3 regions of the Streptomyces sp. NPDC048734 genome follow, and region 1 is predicted to be linked to each of the others. Evidence: riboswitches for the same ligand, from Rfam matches in the RefSeq annotation. Region 1 holds a riboswitch; each other region holds the start of a gene.
The links. A riboswitch is a leader RNA that binds a small molecule or an ion and turns the genes downstream of it on or off. The one in region 1 is predicted to bind thiamine pyrophosphate.
Positions count from the first base shown of each region.

Region 1 (7,076 bases):
ACCTTGGTGAACTGGCCCGAGTTGATGTACCAGACGCCCGCGCCGACACCGAGCACCAGCAGGACGGCGGCGACGATCGCGACCAGTTCGCGGCGGGGCCGCACCGGGCGGCGCCGGGGCGGCGGCGGCTCCGCCGCGAACCGGGACGTCCGGTTCGTCGGGTCCCCGTCGCCCACGTGCCCGTCCGCGTCCTCGTCGACGGGCAGGAGGCGCGGGACCGTGAGCGAGCGCGGGATCACGCTGGTGCGGTCCTCGGCGATGTCGCGGTCCGCCGACAGGGCCTGCGGCGGCAGCGCGTCCAGCTGGGCCTCGTCGAGCGCGGCCCGCGCCTCGCGGACCTGCGCGAGCAGGACCACGGCGTCCGCCGGGCGGACGCCGGGGGTGCGGGCGGTGGCCGAGGCCACCAGCTCGTCCAGCGCGAACGCCATACCGGGGACGGCGGCGGAGGGCGGCGGCACGTCCTCGTGGAGGTGCTTGTAGAGCACCACGGCGGGGGTGTCGCCGTCGTGCGGCTTGTCGCCGGTCAGCATCTCGTAGAGCACGACCCCGCAGGCGTAGACGTCCACGCGTGCGTCGGTGGTGCCCTGCTCCATCTGCTCGGGCGCGAGGTAGGCGACGGTACCGAGGACGGCCCCGGTGGTGCTGGTCACGGTGTCCACGGACCTGACCAGGCCGAAGTCGGCGACCTTGACCCGGCCGTCGTCCCCTATCAGCACGTTCTCCGGCTTCATGTCCCGGTGCACGAACCCGGCGCGGTGCGCGGCTCCGAGCGCGGCGAGGACCGGCTCCAGGATGTCCAGCGCGGCCCGCGGCTGGAGGGCACCGCGCTCGCGCAGCACGTCCCGCAGGGTGCAGCCGGCGACGTACTCCATCGCGAGGTAGACGTACGACCTGTCGGCCCCCTGGTCGAACACCTGGACGACGTTCGGGTGTGCCAGCCGGGCCACGGACTTGGCCTCGCGGATGAAGCGCTCGACGAAGGAGGCGTCGGCCGCGAGGGCCGGGTGCATCACCTTGAGCGCGAGGACGCGGTCGAGGCGGGTGTCCACGGCCCGGTAGACCGTGGCCATCCCGCCGACCGCGATCCGCGCGTCCACGCGATAACGCCCGTCGAGCACCTGCCCGACCAGAGGGTCCTGAAGGGTCGTGTCCACGCAGGCGAGTCTACGAGCCCGCACCGGCACCCCTCACCGCTCACACCGGTATCGCAGCGGGACTGAAGCGGACCTGTGACGAGCGGCACGACCGGAGCGGCGTGCCCGTCCGCCCGGAGCCGTCACCCACCCGCACGGGCGCCCACCCGCACGGGCGCCCACCCGCACGGGCGCCCACCCGCGCGGGCGCCCACCCGCGCGGGCGCCCACCCGCACGGGCACCCGGCCGCCGACGGCGCCCGGCCCCCCGGCGACGGCCACCGCCCGGCCGGGGCGGACGGTGCGGGGCCGGGGCGGACGGTGCGGGGCCGGGGCGGACGGTGCGGGGCCGGGACGGACGGCGCGGGGGAGACGTCGTCAGAAGGCCGGCCGTTCCGGGTCGAGGGCGGCGCGGCCCTCCCCCGGCGACGACGCCTGCGCGAAGTGACGGCGGGGAATGCGGCCCGCGAGCCTGGCCAGCCTCCCCGCCTCCACGCCCCTCCGCATCGCCCGGGCCATCAGCACCGGCTCCTGCGCCCGCGTCACCGCCGACGCCAGCATCACCGCCGCGCACCCCAGCTCCATCGCCAGCGCCACGTCCGACGCCGTACCGGCGCCCGCGTCCAGGATCACCGGCACGCGCGCGTTCTCGACGATCAGCTGGAAGTTGTGGGGGTTGCGGATGCCCAGTCCGGACCCGATCGGCGAGCCCAGCGGCATCACCGCCGCACACCCGACGTCCTCCAGCTTCCGCGCCAGCACCGGATCGTCGTTCGTGTACGGCAGCACCGTGAACCCGTCGTCGACCAGCGTCTCCGCCGCGTCCAGCAGCTCGACCGGATCGGGGAGCAGCGTCCGCTCGTCGGCGATGACCTCCAGCTTGACCAGGTCGGTGCCCAGCGCCTCCCGCGCCAGCCGTGCCGTCAGGACCGCCTCCCCGGCCGTGAAACACCCCGCCGTGTTCGGCAGCACCCGGATGCCGAGCCGTTCCAGGACCGACAGCACGGACCCGTGCACCGAGGGGTCCACCCGCCGCATCGCGACGGTGGTCAGCTCGGTGCCGGACGCGACCAGCGCCCGCTCCAGCACCTCCAGGCTGGGCGCGCCGCCCGTCCCCATGATCAGACGGGACGAGTACGCCGTACCGCCGAGGACGAAGGGATCGTCGGCCATGGCTCAGCCTCCCTGGACGGCGGTGAGGACTTCCACGCGGTCTCCGTCGCAGAGGGCGGTGGCGGACCACCGCGCGCGCGGGACGACGGTTTCGTTGAGGGCCGCGGCCACCCCGGAGGACGCCGGCGTCAGGGACCGTACGACGCTGTCGAGGGCCGTGCCGGGAGCGACCTCGCGCCGCTCACCGTTCACCGAGATCTTCATGCGGGCTGCTCCGAGAGTGCGGCGGCGTGGAAGCGCCGGGGGGTGAAGGGACGGGCCTCGGCGGGGAGTTCGCCGGTGACCAGCGCGTGCGCCAGCACGTCCCCGGTGACCGGCGCCAGCAGCACGCCGTTGCGGTAGTGCCCGGTCGCCAGCAGCAGTCCGTCCAGCCCGGTCGGCCCGAGCAGCGGCGCGTTGTCCGGTGAGCCGGGACGCAGCCCCGCGCGGGTCTCGGTGAGCGGCAGCTCGGTGATCCCGGGGACCAGTTCGTGGGCGTCCCGCAGCAGCTCGTACACGCCGCCCGCCGTCACCGTCGTGTCCCAGCCCAGTTCCTCGCTCGTCGCCCCGACGACCAGCTCGCCGTTCTCGCGCGGCACCAGGTAGACCTGGCTGCCGCGCACCACGGCCCGGACCGTCCGGGTCAGGAACGGCGCGTACCGCCGCGGCACGGTCAGCCGCAGCACCTGCCCCTTCACCGGCCGCACCGGCGGCAGCACCTTTGCCGGGACGCCCGCGAGCCGCCCGCTGAGGCTGCCCGCCGCGAGCACCACCTGCCGCGCCGCGAGCGTCGTACCCGCGCGCGTGCGCACTCCCGTGGCGCGCCCGGCCGACACCGTCAGCCGCTCCGCCCGGTCGCGGTGGAAGGCCACGCCCGTCCGCTCACAGGCGGCCACCAGCGCCGCCACCAGCCGCCGCGGATCGACCTGGTGATCCCCGTCCACCCGCAGTCCGCCCCGCACCCCGGGCGCGAGCAGGGGCTCCAGCCGCCGGCACTCCCGGCCGGACAGCCACTCCGAGTCCAGCCCCGACCGCCGTTGCAGGGCGTGCAGTTCCCGCAGGTGGGCGCGGTCGTCGGCGTCCAGCGCGACCGCGAGGGTCCCGGAGCGGCGGTAGCCGAGGTCGTGGCCGGTCAGTTCGGTCAGCTCGGCCGCGAAGTCCGGGTAGCGGCGGGCCGATTCCAGGTTCAGACCGAGCAGTGTCTGTTCGCCGTGGTGCAGTTCGGAGACGGCGGCCAGCATCCCGGCCGCCACCTGTGCGGCCCCGCCGCCCGGCTCGGGATCCAGCACCACCGTGGCGAACCCGCGCTGCGCGGCCCGCCACGCGGTGACCAGCCCGATGATGCCGCCCCCGACGACGAGGACGTCCGACGTGACTGAGGACATGGGCGTCCAGCCCCTCCCTTCGCCGGCATGACCCGGATCAGGTTCGTACGGTCGGAGGCCGCCAGCCTCCCTCTCAGCCCGGTGCGTCCGGGCTCCCGCGAGTGCTCTAGGTTGGCCACCCTAGTCCCCCGTCCTCCGTCTCGGTAAGGGAGCCTCCTCTCGTGGCCCGTTCGCTCGACGGCCTGGTCCTGGCCCCGGTGGCCGACCAGGCCCCCGGTCAGGTCGGCACCCGCACCCGCTTCACGTACCGCGAACGCGACGGCGTCGTCTGGGCCGACTACGCGGGCGGCGACGTCGTCCGCGGGCATCTCGTGGGCACCCGGCGGGGGGACCGGCTGGACTTCCGGTACGTCCAGCTGGGGCGCGACGGGACGACGTCGTCCGGGCACTGCGCGTCCACGGTCGTCGAGCTGCCCGACGGGCGGCTGCGCCTCGACGAGACCTGGCAGTGGGAGTCGCGGGCCGGCAGCGGGACCAGCGTGGTGGAGCAGATCACGGAGCAGGACGGCTGACTGACGACACGTCAGCTGTCTAAGGTGATCGGGTGAGCGAGCAGACGCGGGAAGAAGACGGGCGGGCGGCGCGACGGGTGGTCGTCGTCGGCGCGGGGATGGCCGGGGTGCAGACCGCGGTCGCCCTGCGCGAACAGGGCTTCGACGGCACGGTGATCGTCGTCGGCGCCGAACCCCACCAGCCCTACGACCGGCCCCCGCTGTCCAAGGCCGTCCTGCTCGGCAAGGCCGAGCACTCCGCCTTCGACGTCGACTTCGAGAGCCTCGACGTCGAACTCCGGCTCGGCAGCGAGGCCCTCGGCGTCCGCCCCGCCGACCACGAACTCGACACCGAGTCCGGGCCCGTCCCGTACGACGTCCTCGTGCTCGCCACCGGCGCCGAACCGATCCGGCTGCCCGGCGCCGAGGGCGTTCCCGGCGTCCATCTGCTGCGCACCCTGGACGACGCCGAACGGCTGCGGCCGGTGCTCGCCGGCCGGCACGACATCGTCGTCGTCGGCGCCGGCTGGATCGGCGCCGAGTTCGCCACCGCCGCGCGCGAGGCCGGCTGCGCGGTCACCGTCGTCGAGGCCGCAGACCGGCCGCTGGCCGGCGCCCTGCCCGCCGACGTCGCCGCCGCGATGACCGCCTGGTACGCAGACAGCGGCACCGGACTGCGCACCCACGCGCGCGTGCGGCGCGTCGAGCCCGGCGCGGTCCTCCTCGACGACGGGTCCCGGCTGCCCGCCGACGCCGTCGTGGTCGGCATCGGCGCCCGCCCCGCCACGGCCTGGCTGACCGGCTCGGGCATCGAGCTGGGCCGGCACGGCGAGGTCGTGGCCGACGCCGGCCTGCGCACCTCCCTGCCCGACGTGTACGCGGTCGGCGACTGCGCGTCCTTCCCCTCCGGGCGGTACGACGAGCGCCTCCTGGTCCACCACTGGGACAACGCCCTCCAGGGCCCGCGCACGGTCGCCGCGAACATCCTCGGCACGGCCCGCGGGGAGGCCCCCGCGGTCTACGACCCGGTCCCGTACTTCTGGTCGGAGCAGTTCGGCCGCTTCGTCCAGTACGCCGGGCACCACGGCGGCGCCGACACCACCCTGTGGCGCGGCGACCCCGCCGGACCGGCCTGGACCGTCTGCTGGCTGCGCGACGACCGCCTGGTCGCCCTGCTGGCGGTGGGCCGCCCGCGCGACCTCGCGCAGGGCCGCCGGCTGATCGAGTCGGGCACGCCGGTCGACCCGGAGCTGCTCGTGGACCCGGAGCGGCCGCTCAAGACGGCGACGGCCTGACCGGGGCGTCTCCGGGGCGTCTCCGGGGCATCTCCGGGGCGTCACCGGTGCTCCGTCCGGAGGGGTCCCGCGGCGTCCGGCGGCGGCCCCGTCCCCCTGGGGGGAGCCTCGGGTACCGACTGTCGGTCCGGGATGGCAGTCTTGGGGGGTGACCGAGATTGACGCAAAGATCGATGCTCTCGTCCCCGCCTGGCTCACCCTGCCCGACATCGCGGAGATGCTCGATGTCGACGTGACGCGTGTGCGGCAGCTGGTCAAGGAAGGCCAGCTCGTCGCCGTACGCCGTGGTGAGAACAGGGCGCTGCACGTCCCCGCCGCCTTCATCGACGAGGACAAGGTGACCAAGGGCCTGTCCGGGACCCTGACCCTGCTGCGGGACGACGGCTTCACGGACGAAGAGATGCTGGAGTGGCTGTTCACGCCCGACCCGTCCCTGCCCGGGACCCCGGCGCAGGCACTGAGTGAGAACCGCGGCACGGAGGTGAAGCGCCGCGCCCAGGCGCTCGCCGTCTGAGCCCGAGATCCGCTCCACGGATCCGCCGCTCTCCACGGATCCGCCGCTCTCCACGGATCCGCCGCTCTCCACGGATCCGCTGATCCGCTGATCCGTCGATTCACGGATCCGCCGATCCGTTCGGAGACCTGCCGCGCGGACTCGCCGTCAGAACCGCCAGGTGTGCGGCCGTGGTCCGCCGCGGCCGCACACCGCCGCCCCGGGAAAGACCCGAGGCGCCGCCCACGTCCCGGGGGACCCACGCATGCCCGACACGGCCCGCTCCCAGCTCGCCGACGCCCGCCTCTACCTCTGCACGGACGCCCGTAAGCGCCAGGGCGACCTGCCGGAGTTCCTGGACGCGGTCCTCGCGGGCGGCGTCGACATCGTGCAGCTGCGCGACAAGGGCATGGAGGCGGCGGAGGAGCTGGAGCACCTCGAGGTGTTCGCCGACGCCTGCGCCCGCCACGGCAGGCTGCTCGCGGTCAACGACCGGGCGGACGTCGCCCATGCCGCCGGCTCCCAGGTCCTCCACCTCGGCCAGGGCGACCTGCCGGTCCCCGCGGCCCGCGCCCTCCTCGGGGCCGGCGTGCTGATCGGCCGCTCCACGCACAGCGAGGCGGAGGCGGACGCCGCGGCCGTCCAGGAGGGCGTCGACTACTTCTGCACGGGCCCGTGCTGGCCCACCCCCACCAAGCCCGGCCGCCCGGCCCCCGGCCTCGGCCTGGTCCGTCACACGGCGGCGCTGGGCACCGGGCGTCCCTGGTTCGCGATCGGCGGCGTCGACCTCGGCAACCTCGACGAGGTGCTGGAGGCGGGCGCCCGCCGCGTCGTGGTCGTCCGGGCGATCACCGAGGCCGACGACCCCGGGGCCGCGGCGGCGGAGTTCGCCGAGCGGTTGCGCGCGGTCTGAGCCGGGCGCCCGGACGCCGGCCCGTTCACCCGTCCGGCCTCCTCGCCCGTCCCCGTCCCGGTCCCTCCCGTCCTGGTCCTTCCCGTACCGGTCCCTCCCGCGCCGGCCCGGTCCCGCGCTGTCCGTCGACCTCCCCTCCCGGCTCGCGCCCGCCTGTCCAAGGGGTGGACAACAAGGCGACAATTCGGGCAAATTTCCGAGTTTCGGTGAGGGG
Region 1 is NZ_JBICUZ010000001.1:984,572-991,647, forward strand. It holds gene pknB (Stk1 family PASTA domain-containing Ser/Thr kinase) at 1-1,154, opposite strand, end outside; gene ACGFQC_RS04340 (thiazole synthase) at 1,512-2,306, opposite strand; gene thiS (sulfur carrier protein ThiS) at 2,310-2,510, opposite strand; gene thiO (glycine oxidase ThiO) at 2,507-3,670, opposite strand; TPP riboswitch at 3,668-3,779, opposite strand; gene ACGFQC_RS04355 (hypothetical protein) at 3,832-4,182, shown strand; gene ACGFQC_RS04360 (FAD-dependent oxidoreductase) at 4,215-5,456, shown strand; gene ACGFQC_RS04365 (Rv2175c family DNA-binding protein) at 5,605-5,970, shown strand; gene thiE (thiamine phosphate synthase) at 6,215-6,862, shown strand.

Region 2 (7,076 bases), on a different contig from region 1:
CGAGCAACTCCCCGACCCGTTCGCGCTGTCGTCCCCGGTCGACGCCGCGCATGCGCAGTCCGAAGGCCACGTTGCCGCCGACGTCGCGCTGCGGGAACAGCTGATGGTCCTGGAACATCAGCCCCAGCCCGCGCCGGTGCGCGGGCACCCCCGACTGGTCCCGTCCGTCCAGCACCACCCGTCCGGCGTCCAGTGGTTGCAGCCCGGCCACCGCCCGCAGCAGCGTCGACTTGCCGCTGCCGCTGGGCCCGAGCACACACACCACCTCGTGCTCGACGACGGTGAGATCGACGGCGTCCAGCACCGCCCGGTCCCCGAACCGCACGGTCACGGCTTCCAGCCTCAGCATCAGAACTCCCCGGTACGGTCGACGGGGGTGCCCCCGGTCGAGCCTGTTCGAGACTGGGGGCGGATCCGCTCCAACAGCAGCAGGGCGATCGCGCACACCAGCATCAGAATCGTCGACAGGGCCATGGCCTGGCCGTAGTTCAGCTCGCCGGCCCGCCCCAGCAGCCGTGCCACGGCGACCGGCAGGGTGGGGTTGTCGGGCCGCGCGATGAACACCGTCGCGCCGAACTCCCCCAACGACACGGCGAAGGCGAACCCGGCCGCGACCAGCAGTGCCCGCCGCACCATCGGCAGGTCCACCTCCCGCCACACCCGCCACGGTGACGCCCCGAGCACGGCCGCGGCCTCCCGCAGCCGCTCGTCCACGGCCCGCAGCACCGGCAGCATGGTCCGCACGACGAAGGGCACGCCGACCAGCGCCTGCGCGAGCGGTACGAGGATCCAGGTGGCCCGCAGGTCCAGCGGAGGTTCGTCCAGCGCGATCAGGAAGCCGAAGCCGACGGTCACCGCGGAGACCCCCAGCGGCAGCATCAGCAGCGCGTCGAACCCGCGGACCAGGCGCCCGGCGTCCCGCCGGGTCAGGGCCGCCGCCGCCAGAGCGCCGATCGTCACCGCGATCGCGGTCGCGGCGAGGGCGTACTCCAGCGAGTTCCCGACCGCCTCGATCGGCGGCACCAGGAACACGTTGCCGTCCTCGCTCGTCAGAGCCCGGTAGTAGGCGAAGTCGGGGGCGTCGAGGGAGCGCTGCACCAGCACGGCCGGCGGCAGCACGAGCAGCAGCGCGACCGTGCCGAGCACCCCGGCCAGCAACGCCCACTGCCCCACGCCGCGCGGTCGCCGTGCCGTCCCCGCCGCGTCCACGAGCCGCAGCGCGCTCTCCCGCCGCCGTACGGTCCACGCGTGCACGGCGAGGATCGCGCCGACGGCGGCGAACTGGACGATCGTGAGAACGGCCGCCGTCGACAGGTCGAAGATCTCGGAGGTCTGCCGGTAGATCTCGACCTCCAGCGTGGAGAACGTCGGCCCGCCGAGGATCTGCACCACACCGAAGGAGGTGAAGGTGAACAGGAACACCATGAGCGCGGCGGCGGCTACGGCCGGCGCGAGCGCCGGGAGGGTGACCTGCCGCCAGGCCCGCAGCGGCGAGGCGCCCAGCACGCGCGCGGCCTCCTCCTGGCGCGGGTCGAGCTGCGCCCACAGCCCGCCGACCGTGCGCACGACCACGGCGTAGTTGAAGAAGACGTGGGCCAGCAGGATCGCCCACACGGTGGTGTCCAGCCGTACGCCCCACAGGTCGTCGAGGAGGCCGCCGCGCCCGACCAGCGCCAGGAACGCCGTACCGACGACGACGGTCGGCAGGACGAACGGGACGGTCACGACGGCCCGCAGGACCTGCTTGCCGGGGAAGGAGAAGCGGGCGAAGACGTAGGCGGCGGGCAGCGCGAGCAGCAGGGTCAGCGCGGTGGAGGCGAGCGCCTGCCAGGTGGTGAACCACAGGACGTGCCGGATGTCGGACTGTCCGAGCACGTCGAGCAGGCGCCCGAAGTGCCAGCCGCCGCCGGAGTACAGTCCCCGCGCGGTGATCGCGGCGACCGGGTAGGCGAAGAACAGCCCGAAGAACGCGACGGGCAGGGCCATGAGCCCGAGCCGAGCCGCGCTCCCGGTACGCCGACGGCGGCCGGCCGCCCGCGGCTTCACTTCAGTACGAGCGAGGTCCACGACTTGACCCACTGGTCGCGGTCCGCGGCGATCTTCGCCGGGTCCATCGTCTCGGGATCCTCGGCGGCCGGGCCGTACTCGGTGAACTCGGCGGGCACGGCCGCGCCCTTCGCCACCGGGTAGACGAACATGTTGAGCGGCATGTCCTCCTGGAACTCCTTCGAGATCAGGAAGTCGATCAGCGCCTTGCCGCCCTCGCTGTTCTTCGCGTTGCTCAGCAGTCCGGCGAACTCGACCTGCCGGAAGCAGGTGCCGACCGCGACGCCGGTCGGCGCGGTCGTCGGCTTCGGGTCGCCGTAGATCACCTCGGCGGGCGGGGAGGAGGCGTAGGAGACGACGAGCGGCCGGTCCGCGCCGGCCTTCCTGCCGCCGGCCGACCCGGAGAACTCCTCGTTGTAGGCCTGCTCCCAGCCGTCGACCACCTTCACGCCGTTGGCCTTGAGCTTCTTCCAGTAGCCTTGCCAGCCCTCGTCGCCGTACTTCGCCGCGGTGCCCAGCAGGAATCCGAGGCCGGGTGAGGAGGTGGAGGCGTTCTCGGTGACGAGGAGGTTCTTGTACTCCGGCTTCACCAGGTCGTCGAAGCCGGCGGGGGGCGCCAGCTTGTGGTCGGCGAAGTACTTCTTGTCGTAGTTGACGCAGACGTCGCCGTGGTCGACGGGCGTGACCCGGTGCTTGCCGGCGTCCAGCTGGTACCGGCCGTCGACCTGGTCGAGCCCCCGCGCCTCGTACGGCTGGAAGAGGTCGTTGTCGAGCGCGCGGGAGAGCAGGGTGTTGTCGACGCCGAAGAAGACGTCGCCCTGGGGGTTGTCCTTGGTGAGGATCGCCTTGTTGACGGCCTGCCCGGTGTCGCCGTCCTTGAGGACCTTCACCCGGTAGCCGGACCGCTTCTCGAAGTCGGCGAGCACCTTCTCGGAGACGGCCCACGAGTCGTGGCTGACGAGGGTGACGGTCCTGCTCCCGCCCTGCGCGGATCCGCCGTCGTCCGACGATCCGCAGGCGGACAGCGTGACGAGGCCGAGCACGACGGCCGCGGCCATGAACGTCCTGGTGTGCACTGGTATTCCTCCTGGAGGTGACCAGGAAGAGACGCGGCCCTGCCCGGGGACCCGCGAGGGGGCTCCCGGGCAGGGCGCAACAGCTCGAGTGATGACCGAACTTCCTACCCAGAATGACCTGGGCGAGGTTCAGAGGGTCTGCGGCCCGGTTGCCGCACTCTCAGCGCTGTGGCGCTCCCCTGTCGGAATATGAAGATGTCTGGTTCGTCGCACTGTCCGAAAACAGGACCGTACTGACGTCGGCCAGACTACCGCTCGGTGGCGGCGAGCTGACCACACGCCCCGTCGATCTCCTGACCGCGGGTGTCCCGGACGGTGACGGGCACCCCGTGCGCCGCGATGGCCTCGACGAACGCCTTCTCGTCCTCGGGCCGGGAGGCGGTCCACTTGGAGCCCGGCGTCGGGTTCAGCGGGATCAGGTTCACGTGCACGGGCCGGCCCTTGAGCATGCGCCCGAGCCGGTCGCCCCGCCAGGCCTGGTCGTTGATGTCGCGGATCAGCGCGTACTCGATGGACAGCCGGCGTCCGGACTTCTCGGCGTACTCGAACCCGGCGTCGAGCACCTCGCGCACCTTCCACCGCGTGTTCACGGGGACGAGGGTGTCGCGCAGCTCGTCGTCGGGGGCGTGCAGCGAGATCGCGAGCCGGCACTTGAAGCCCTCGTCGGAGAACCGGTTGATGGCCGGCACCAGCCCGACCGTCGACACGGTGATCCCGCGCTGCGAGAGCCCCAGCCCGTCGGGCGCGGGGTCGGTGAGCGCACGGATCGCGCCGACGACCCGCTTGTAGTTGGCGAGCGGCTCGCCCATTCCCATGAACACGATGTTGGACAGCCGGGCCGGCCCTCCGGGGACCTCCCCGTCGCGCAGCGCCCGCATCCCGTCCACGATCTGGTGGACGATCTCGGCGGTGGACAGGTTCCGGTCCAGCCCGGCCTGCCCGGTCGCGCAGAAGGGACAGTTCATCCCGCAGCCGGCCTGCGAACTGATGCACATGGTGACCCGGTCCGGGTACCGCATCAGCACCGACTCCACGAGCGTGCCGTCGAACAGCCGCCAGAGCGTCTTGCGGGTGGTCCCCTGGTCCGTGGACAGGTGCCGTACGACCGTCATCAGCTCGGGCAGCAGCGCCTCGCGCAGCTTCTCGCGGGCGCCGGCGGGGATGTCGGTCCACTCGGCCGGGTCGTGCGCGAACCGCGCGAAGTAGTGCTGGGACAGCTGTTTCGCACGAAACGGCTTCTCACCGATCCCCGCCACCGCCTCCTTCCGCTCGGCGGGCGAGAGGTCGGCGAGATGCCGCGGCGGCTTCTTGGCTCCGCGGGGGGCGACGAAAGTGAGTTCTCCGGGCTTCGGCATAACCCTTCCAGTGTCGCAGATCCACTCGGATGCCCCGGTCGGCTCATACGACGAGCCCCCGTCCTCGGGGGACGGGGGCTCGTCGCGGGTGCGGGGCGGGAAGTGACTCAGCCGGAGCCCACGAACAGCACCAGCAGCAGCCACACCACCGGCGCGGTGGGCAGCAGGGAGTCCAGCCGGTCCATGATGCCGCCGTGGCCGGGGAGCAGGGTGCCCATGTCCTTGATGCCGAGGTCCCGCTTGATCATGGACTCGCCAAGGTCGCCGAGCGTGGCGCTGGCCGCGACCGCCAGGCCGAGCAGCAGGCCCTGCCACCAGGCGCCGTCCTCGATCAGGAACTGCATGCACAACGCGCCCACGACCATCGCGAAGGACACCGCGCCGAGCAGGCCCTCTCGGGTCTTGCCGGGGCTGATGCGCGGAGCGAGCTTGCGCTTGCCGAAGCGCCAGCCGACGGCGTACGCCCCGGTGTCGCTGACGACGGTCAGGAGCAGGAAGGTCAGGACGCGGCGCGCTCCGTCGTCCGCGGTGAGCATCATGGCGACGAACGTGGCCAGGAACGGGACGTAGAAGGCCGCGAAGACACCGGCCGTGACGTCCCTGAGGTAGCCCTCCGGCGGTTCCGTCATCCGCCAGACCAGGACCGCCAGCGCGGTCAGGGCCATGGCGACCCAGGCTCCCTCGGCGCCCCGGACGTACCCGGCGACGACCATGGCGGCGCCGCCGACCGCGAGCGGCACCAGCGGCGCCTTGATGCCCTTGCGCTCCTGGAGCCGGCTGGTCAGCTCCCACAGGCCGACGACGACGGCGACCGCGACAACGCCGACGAACACGGCCTTGACCACGAACAGCGACGCCACGATGACCGCACCGAGCCCGACACCGACGCCTATGGCCGCAGTCAGGTCACGGCCCGCGGTCTTCTTCTGCGGGACGGGTGCCGGCTGCGGTGCGTCGGGCATGGGCTCCGGATTCTGCGGCACCGCCGCAGGGGGCAGCGCCGACGGGGTCTCGTCACGGAACGTCCCCACGGGGAACGTCTCGTCGCGGAACGTCCCGCCGTGGGACGTCCCGTCGCGGAACGTCTCGTCTCGGAACAAGGGGCCGCCCAGCCGAGCGGCCCCCCGGTCGTCATCCTGGTTTCCGCCATGAGCGGGTACGTCGGGGACGATGGGCATGGGGCGAGTCTGCTGCGCCTCAGGCGCATCGTACGCGGGACCCGCCGCGGCAGCCCCCTGGACGGGTCCGTGCGGAACGGCCCCGTGATCGTTGGGCCCCCAGTACCCGGCCTGTGAACCGGCACGTGGCGGAGCGCCCCAGGAAGAGTCGTTCATCAGACCTCGAGCAGCTCCGCTTCCTTGTGCTTCAGGAGCTCGTCCACCTGCGCGACGTACTTCGCGGTGGTGTCGTCGAGTTCCTTCTCCGCACGGCGGCCCTCGTCCTCCCCGACCTCGCCGTCCTTGACGAGCTTGTCGATGGCGTCCTTGGCCTTGCGGCGCACGGCGCGGATGGACACCTTGGCGTCCTCGCCCTTGCTCTTGGCGACCTTGATGTAGTCGCGGCGGCGCTCCTCGGTCAGCTCGGGGAACACCACCCGGATGATGTTGCCGTCGTTGCTCGGGTTGACGCCGAGGTCCGAGTCGCGGATCGCCTGCTCGATGTTGCGCAGCGCGCTCTTGTCGAACGGGGTCACGACTGCCATGCGCGGCTCCGGCACGGAGAACGAAGCCAGCTGGTTGATCGGCGTCGGCGCGCCGTAGTAGTCGGCCACGATCTTGTTGAACATCGCCGGGTGCGCACGGCCGGTGCGGATCGCGGCGAAGTCCTCCTTGGCGACCACGACGGCCTTCTCCATCTTCTCCTCGGCCTCGAGGAGGGTCTCTTCGATCACCACTTGCTCCTGCGTGTCTTGAGTAGGCCCGGCTGCGGTTCCTTGCGGAGGCGGCGGCCGGCTGCGTCGCGTCTTCTTCCTGCACGGTTCCCGACCGGCAGGACATTGTCCATCCCCCGGCCGGGGTCCGTCGCCCGGTCGGGCTTTGTCGTGCGAACCGGGGTTCCTACGGGCCGGGCCCGGGAGTTCCCCCGTCAGGCCCGGCTGCCTTGCTCACTCACCAGCGTGCCGATCTTCTCACCCTTGACGGCCCGCGCGATATTGCCCTCCGCCAGAAGCTCGAAGACGAGGATCGGGAGCTTGTTGTCGCGGCACAGCGTGATGGCGGTGGCGTCGGCGACCTTCAGATCGCGGGTGATGACCTCGCCGTAGCCGAGGGCGTCGAACTTGACGGCCTCCGGGTTGGTCTTCGGGTCGGAGTCGTAGACGCCGTCCACGCCGTTCTTGCCCATCAGGAGGGCCTCGGCGTCGATCTCCAGGGCGCGCTGGGCGGCGGTGGTGTCCGTGGAGAAGTACGGCATGCCCATGCCGGCGCCGAAGATGACCACGCGGCCCTTCTCCAGGTGGCGCACGGCGCGCAGCGGGATGTACGGCTCGGCGACCTGTCCCATGGTGATGGCGGTCTGGACACGGCTGTCGATGCCCTCCTTCTCCAGGAAGTCCTGGAGGGCGAGGCAGTTCATGACCGTGCCGAGCATGCCCATGTAG
Region 2 is NZ_JBICUZ010000016.1:91,384-98,459, reverse strand. It holds gene ACGFQC_RS30915 (ABC transporter ATP-binding protein) at 1-352, opposite strand, end outside; gene ACGFQC_RS30910 (ABC transporter permease) at 349-1,986, opposite strand; gene ACGFQC_RS30905 (thiamine ABC transporter substrate-binding protein) at 2,043-3,122, opposite strand; TPP riboswitch at 3,206-3,313, opposite strand; gene rlmN (23S rRNA (adenine(2503)-C(2))-methyltransferase RlmN) at 3,371-4,477, opposite strand; gene ACGFQC_RS30895 (phosphatidate cytidylyltransferase) at 4,585-5,811, opposite strand; gene frr (ribosome recycling factor) at 5,811-6,368, opposite strand; gene pyrH (UMP kinase) at 6,563-7,076, opposite strand, start outside.
Region 2: linked by a shared signal. The riboswitch ahead of ACGFQC_RS30905 (thiamine ABC transporter substrate-binding protein) and the one ahead of thiO (glycine oxidase ThiO) in region 1 are both predicted to bind thiamine pyrophosphate.

Region 3 (7,076 bases), on a different contig from region 1:
CGGTCAGCCGGTCAGAGGATGCCCGCCTGCCCCGCGGCCGTGAGCCAACGCGGGAACTCGGACAGGAGCCGGTCGTAGAGCTCGGGGTCCGGGACCGTGCTGATGTCGTCGACGGCGAAGAAGCCCACGTTGTCCACGCGTCGGCCGGGCAGCGTGTCGAACCGCTCGAGGATGCCGTAGTTGGAGCGGCCGAGCCCGACGAACTGCCAGAAGATCGGCTCCTCCACCGCGGCGCGCAGTTCCTTCTCGATCGCGGCGTCGCGGTAGACGCCTCCGTCGGAGAAGAACAGCACCAGTGTCGGGGCTGCCGCCGGGTTCGCCCGGACGAAGTCTCTGACCTCGGCGATGACCTTCTGTTCCTCGTTCTGGATGCCGACCGATCGCATGTCGACCTGGTCCGGCTGCAGCCCCTTCCGCGGCTTCTTGCTCCGCCGGAACAGGCTGATCTCCCCCACCCGCACATGCAGCCGCAGCCACTCGGGAAGCTCTCCCAGGCGCAGATCGGGCAGCCGTGCCGGGTTCGAGGCGAACGTCCAGGCCTGCATCTCGCCGTCGTCGTCGAGCTGTGCCGCCACCGCGGCCATGCGCTCGACCACGTCCGCCACCACACCGCCGGAGTACAGGAACGACATGGATCCCGATGCGTCGAGCACCAGAACGACCCGCGCGCTGACCCCGGCCGCACCACGCTTGCTCAGGCTGACGGCGACCTGCTGCTTGCGCAGGGAGAGCCGCTTGCGCATGTCGACGGGAAGGCGTTCCTCTCCTTTGGTCAGCCGGGCACCCCCGGAAGACGACGCGGATACGGCGGTGGCGGGGGGCGGCGGCGTGGGCACGACCGGAGGGGGCCAGGGAGCGGCCGACGGAGGCGGGGGCGATGCGGGCACGACGGGTGGAGGCGGCGGAGGTGTAGGCACGGACGATGTCTCCGGGCCGGCTGCCGTGACGGCGGGCTCCTCATCGACGCTGATCCCGAAGTCGCTGGCGAGGCCCGCGAGCCCGGAGGCGTACCCCTGTCCGACCGCCCGGAACTTCCAGCGCCCCTCCCTCAGGTACAGTTCACCGCCGATGAACGCGGTCTCGGTCTCCCCCCGCATGTCGAACCGCGCCAGCTCCGTCGGACTCCCGGCGTCGAGCAGTCTGAGCGTCAGACCGGCCACCTGTCCGAAGGTGCCGCCGTCGGCGGACGCGCACAGTTCGACACGGGCGACGGCACTCTCCAGCGAGCGCAGGTCCACCTCGACCGTGTCGGTGGTGACGCCGCCGACGCTCCGCTTCCCCAGGTGCCGCACGGCTCCGGAGGCGTGCCGCGGCTGGTTGTAGAAGACGAAGTCCGCGTCGTCACGCACCTTGCCGACGTCCGTCAGCAGTAGGGCCGACACGTCCACGTCCGGTCCGCCGCCCTGTTCGGACCAGCTGATCTCGACGCGTACGGACGGCACGTCGACCGGCAGATTGGCGCCCTTGCTCATGGATTGCGCTGTCATGACACCAGTCTGCCGAGCCACAGCCCAGAAGCACCTCCCCCAACGGAAACCAACGGCCGGCCGCCCGCGTCCCACCCTCGGCCCGACCACCACCGACGCCGCCCCGACCCGGAACATCACGGCCCGGCTGCCGTGCCCCCAACCGGCACGGCGGCCTCGCCGTTACCGCGCGTCGGTCCGCGACCGGCGGATACACCCGATTGTCCGCGGCCGCGAACTCCTTGGACTTCTGTGCCATTCCCTCCTCGACCTCCTCCCGGCGGCCTGCGTGCTCACGGCGGATGTCTTGGGAGATCTTCACCGAGGACCAGTTCGGGCCGGAATCACTGATGAAGACAACGTGCCGACGCGCTACGACCCGTTCCAGGTCCCTTTCCGTCGCAGGCGCTCTTGACGCGCCCTCTCTCCCCACGCAGCCAGTGAAAAAACTGCGCCCATCATCACGCCGCCCAGGAGCACCCATGTGATGTCGGCGAAATGTGTCTCACTTGTGAGCGCCACCGATGCGAAAGCTCCGGTCGCGGCGGCGGCGCCCAGCAGCCCTACCCTCAGCGGGTATCGCGCCGCGTAGCGCTGTGTACGGGTTGGAGGGCGTTCACCGCCCAAGGTGCGATCCACGGCCCGGAAAAGCAGCACCACACTCCCACCGAACCGTCTCAGTCTCCGAGCCACTTCCACCATGGCGCGAGCGTAGATGCGCTGTTCCAGCGTCGTCCATGGGATCGGTGAAGCACCGTACGGGCCCCTTCCCCCGTCAGAAGGGGCCCACGCCGGCGAGCGGGCGTCGTCTCAGTCCGCGATCGGCAGGTACACCCTGTTCCCGGTCGCCGCGAACTCCTTCGACTTCTGGAGCATCCCCTCAGCGACCTCCTCAGCCGTCGCACCCGCAGCCGCCGTACCGCCGAACCGCTCTGTGATGCTTTGGCTGATCTTCATCGAGCAGAACTTCGGCCCGCACATCGAGCAGAAGTGGGCCGTTTTCGCCGGTTCGGCCGGCAGTGTCTCGTCGTGGAACTCCCGTGCGGTGTCCGGGTCGAGAGCCAGGTTGAACTGGTCCTCCCACCGGAACTCGAAACGGGCGTCGGACAGCGCGTCGTCCCATTCCTGCGCACCGGGGTGCCCCTTGGCGAGGTCGGCTGCGTGGGCGGCGATCTTGTAGGTGATGACGCCGGTCTTGACGTCGTCACGGTTGGGCAGACCCAGATGTTCCTTGGGTGTGACGTAGCAGAGCATCGCCGTACCCCACCAGGCGATCATCGCGGCACCGATGCCGGAGGTGATGTGGTCGTACGCCGGGGCGACGTCCGTCGTCAGCGGGCCGAGCGTATAGAACGGAGCTTCATCACAGATCTCCTGCTGAAGGTCGATGTTCTCCTTGATCTTGTGCATCGGGACGTGTCCCGGACCTTCGATCATGGTCTGAACATGGAAACGCTTCGCGATGCGGTTGAGTTCCCCGAGGGTGCGCAACTCCGCGAACTGGGCCTCGTCGTTGGCGTCCGCGATCGAGCCGGGCCGCAGCCCGTCGCCCAACGAGTACGTGACGTCATAGGCCGCGAGGATCTCGCAGAGTTCCTCGAAGTTCTCGTAGAGGAACGATTCCTTGTGGTGGGCCAGGCACCACGCGGCCATGATCGAGCCGCCGCGGGAGACGATGCCGGTCTTGCGGTTCGCCGTCAGCGGGACATACGGCAGGCGCACGCCCGCGTGGACGGTCATGTAGTCCACGCCCTGCTCGGCCTGCTCGATCACCGTGTCCTTGTAGATCTCCCAGGTGAGCTCCTCGGCCCGACCGTCGACCTTCTCCAGCGCCTGATAGAGCGGCACCGTGCCGATGGGGACCGGCGAGTTGCGCAGCACCCACTCACGGGTGGTGTGGATGTTGCGGCCGGTGGACAGGTCCATGACGGTGTCGGCGCCCCATCGGGTGGCCCAGGTCATCTTCTCGACCTCCTCCTCGATGGAGGAGGTCACCGCCGAGTTGCCGATGTTGGCGTTGACCTTCACCAGGAACCGTTTGCCGATGATCATCGGCTCGATCTCCGGGTGGTTGACGTTGGCGGGCAGCACCGCACGTCCGGCCGCGATCTCCTCACGGACGACCTCGGGCTCCACGTTCTCCCGGATGGCCACGTACTCCATCTCCGGCGTGATCTCACCCCGGCGCGCGTAGGCGAGTTGAGTGACCGCCTGCCCGTCCCGGCCACGGCGCGGCAGGCGGGGCCGTCCGGGGAAGACCGCGTCGAGGTTGCGCAGTCCGCCGCGCGGTGAGGTGTGTTTGATCCCGTCGTCCTCCGGACGGACGGGGCGGCCCGCGTACTCCTCCGTGTCACCGCGGGCGATGACCCAGTTCTCCCGCAGAGGCGGCAAACCCCTGCGGACGTCCGTCTCGACAAGCGGATCGGTGTACGGACCGGAGGTGTCGTACAGCGTGACCGACTGCCCGTTGGTGAGGTGCACCTGACGGACCGGCACGCGCAGGTCGGAGCGCGGGCCCTCGACATACGCTTTGTGCCATCCGATGGACTTCCCGGCCTCCCCGTCGCCAGAGACCTCGTCGGAGGTCTGCGCGGAGGCAGGCGTGCGTGCGTCCTTGTTGGTCATGAGACCTACTCCCTACGCCGGCATTACCCGGTAACAGGTTCAGCGGTCGACGCAGCGGCTTCCGTCTGCCGACGATTCATGTGAAACATCACTCGGTGGAGGTGACGTTCCACGTGAAACATCGCGAAGATGGAGGTCAGCGTCCTCTCAGCCCGGTGCTCCGAGCTCCCGCGTGTGCAAAAGTGCCTCCACGCTAGCGTCCTTTGTGGCGCGGTGAACAGTGGGCCTCGGTCGTTCTTGCGATGATCGGGCAGTGACCACGACACCCCATCCTCCGTTCCCACCGCCCGAACAGCCCCGCGGCCCGGGCATTCCTCCCGCCGGACGCTCCGGGCGAGGTCAGGGGTACGGCCCCGGTGGCGGTTCCGTTCCCGGATCGGGCCCTCGTCCGGATGCCGGTCCGGGTCTGAGTGCGGGGCCCAACAGCGGGTACGGCTTCGGCCACGAGGGCGGACAGGGCTCCGGCGGGGGCCACAGCCATCTGCCCGACGACGGTGCGCACACGCCTGGGGCCGGGGCCGGCCAGGGCGGGGTTCCCCGTGCGGGTCGTGGGCGCGGTGCTGATGAGGGAAACGGAAGCGCCGGCGGAGGCTGGGGACACGGCCCCGGCCCAGGTGACGGGCACGGTGGTGGGCGCGGTGGCCATGGCCCCGGTCCGGGCGGCGGCCACGGGCACAGCCACAGTCATGGCCCGGCCGCCCCTGTTTCCAAGCATCTGCGCAAGGTCATCGCGGCCGTTCTCATCCCCTTCGCCGTGGCCGTGCTCGCCGGTCTGGTCGTGCTGTGGCCCGGTGGTGCCCCGGCACACGAGCGCACCGGAGTCGGCTTCGACCGGCAGACGCAGCGGGCGACGGTCTCCAACGTCGAGAGCATCAGCTGCTCATCGGCGAACGCCTCGGGCGGCACCCCCACCGGTGACACCTCCACCGCTGAAGGCTCCTCCGCGGCCCAGCAGGCGAACGGAACCTGCAAGAAGGCCACGATCCGCGTGGACACCGGCGCGAACAAGGGCCGTACTTTCACGGAGATCGTCCAGCCGGACCAGTCACGGCAGCTGCACGAGGGGCAGAAGGTCGTGGTCGCCTACGAGCCCTCCGCGCCGAAGGACCTTCAGTACTCGGTGACCGACGTGGACCGCCGCGTCCCGCTGACCGTACTCGCCCTCATCTTCGCCGTCGCCGTCGTGGTCGTCGGGCGACTGAAGGGGGTCATGGCGCTGGTCTCACTGACCATCAGCTTCATGGTGCTGAACTTCTTCGTCCTGCCCGCGATCCTGCAAGGCTCGAACCCGCTCGCGGTGGCGGTCGTGGGGGCGAGCGCCATCATGCTCATCGCTCTCTACCTGTGTCACGGTCTGTCGGCCCGCACCTCCGTGGCTGTTCTGGGCACCCTCATCTCCCTGTTGCTGATCGGCGTCCTCGGCTCCTGGTTCGTCGACTGGGCGGCGCTCACCGGCAACACGGACGACAACACCGGTCTGATCCACGGCCTGTACCCGACGATCGACATGAGCGGTCTGCTCCTCGCCGGGATCATCATCGGATCACTCGGTGTCCTCGACGACGTGACGGTCACCCAGACGTCGGCGGTCTGGGAACTGCACGAGGCCAACCCCACAATGAGCTGGCGGGGGCTGTACCGGGCGGGCATCCGGATCGGTCGCGACCACATCGCGTCCGTGGTCAACACGCTCGTCCTGGCCTACGCCGGCGCAGCCCTCCCGCTGCTCCTGCTGTTCTCCATCGCGCAGAGCAGCGTCGGCACGGTCGCCAACAGCGAGCTGGTCGCCCAGGAGATCGTGCGCACGCTGGTCGGTTCGATCGGTCTGGTCGCGTCGGTTCCGGTGACCACGGCACTCGCCGCGCTCGTGGTGTCGGCGGACCGGTTGGGTACGGGCGCTCCCACCGCGGCAGCTCCGGCGGCGCCGGGGGCGTCGTCGGCCGGTACGGCGGGTCCGGCCGCGCAGATCGCTCGGGGCGGCAGGGGCAGGCGCCGCAAACACTGACGCTCCCCCGGGTGCGCGAAAGGCGGCATCGGACACGACGCCCTTCGCGCACCCGGGACGTCATCCGCCTCCTGCAGGCCGCTTCGCCGATCGGGGCGGGCCGATTGCCAGGCGCACCGTCGCCGTTCCAGCAGAAGCGTTACTTCACCGGCGTGCCACCAAGACCTCACCCGGCGCTCTGTTCCTCCGCCAGGATCCGGTCCAAGGCCTCGTCGAGATGGGCGTCGAAGTCGGCGAAAGCACCCTCCTGCCCCAACGGGACCAGCTTGTCGGTGCGGTCGAGGAAGGCCACGAGCGGAGCCGCCGACGATCGGAACACCGCTTGGTCACAGCCCACTTGAAGCCGGATCAGCACTTCACCCAGGAGATCCCGGTCGGCCGGCGAGACCCGCACGTCTCCCTCGCCGCACGGTCTGCCCACCCCGTCGATGAGCAGCTCACGCCCGAACGCCCAGGTCACCGGGGCATCACCGGGCAGATGAAACGTGAGCCGTACGGCATACGGATCACAGGTCTCGTAGCCAAGTTCCACCGGGATGCGGAAAGAGAGCTCCTCGGAGACGAGAAAGCTCATCATGACCTCTGCCTCTACTGCCTGCACGGACTCGCGCATCGTCCTATCCCGTCATCGCCGGCGACTGGCTGGGAATCAACCCCTGACACTGCTGGCATCTTGCTGAACGCGCACAACAGATCACAAGGAGTGATTTTTCAGATGCTGATAGAGACAGCAAGTGACCCCAGCGTCCGCCCGACCTCGCTCTGCAACTGCTGTACCGCCGTCGGCAGCCGGTCGGCCTGATGAGCGGGAAGGGAAATGGCCATGGTGGCGGCGCTCGTACCCACGGTGATCGGAATCGCGGCACACACCGTGCCCAGCGCGTACTCCTGCCGCTCGACGACCGTCTCCATCCGCCGCATGCGGGCCAGCCGCCGCAACAGGGTGTGATCGTCGCGCACGGTGTACGGCGTGATCGACT
Region 3 is NZ_JBICUZ010000003.1:544,328-551,403, reverse strand. It holds gene ACGFQC_RS11480 (VWA domain-containing protein) at 12-1,487, opposite strand; gene thiC (phosphomethylpyrimidine synthase ThiC) at 2,277-4,091, opposite strand; TPP riboswitch at 4,084-4,273, opposite strand; gene ACGFQC_RS11470 (YibE/F family protein) at 4,573-6,096, shown strand; gene ACGFQC_RS11465 (SsgA family sporulation/cell division regulator) at 6,263-6,709, opposite strand; gene ACGFQC_RS11460 (IclR family transcriptional regulator C-terminal domain-containing protein) at 6,808-7,076, opposite strand, start outside.
Region 3: linked by a shared signal. The riboswitch ahead of thiC (phosphomethylpyrimidine synthase ThiC) and the one ahead of thiO (glycine oxidase ThiO) in region 1 are both predicted to bind thiamine pyrophosphate.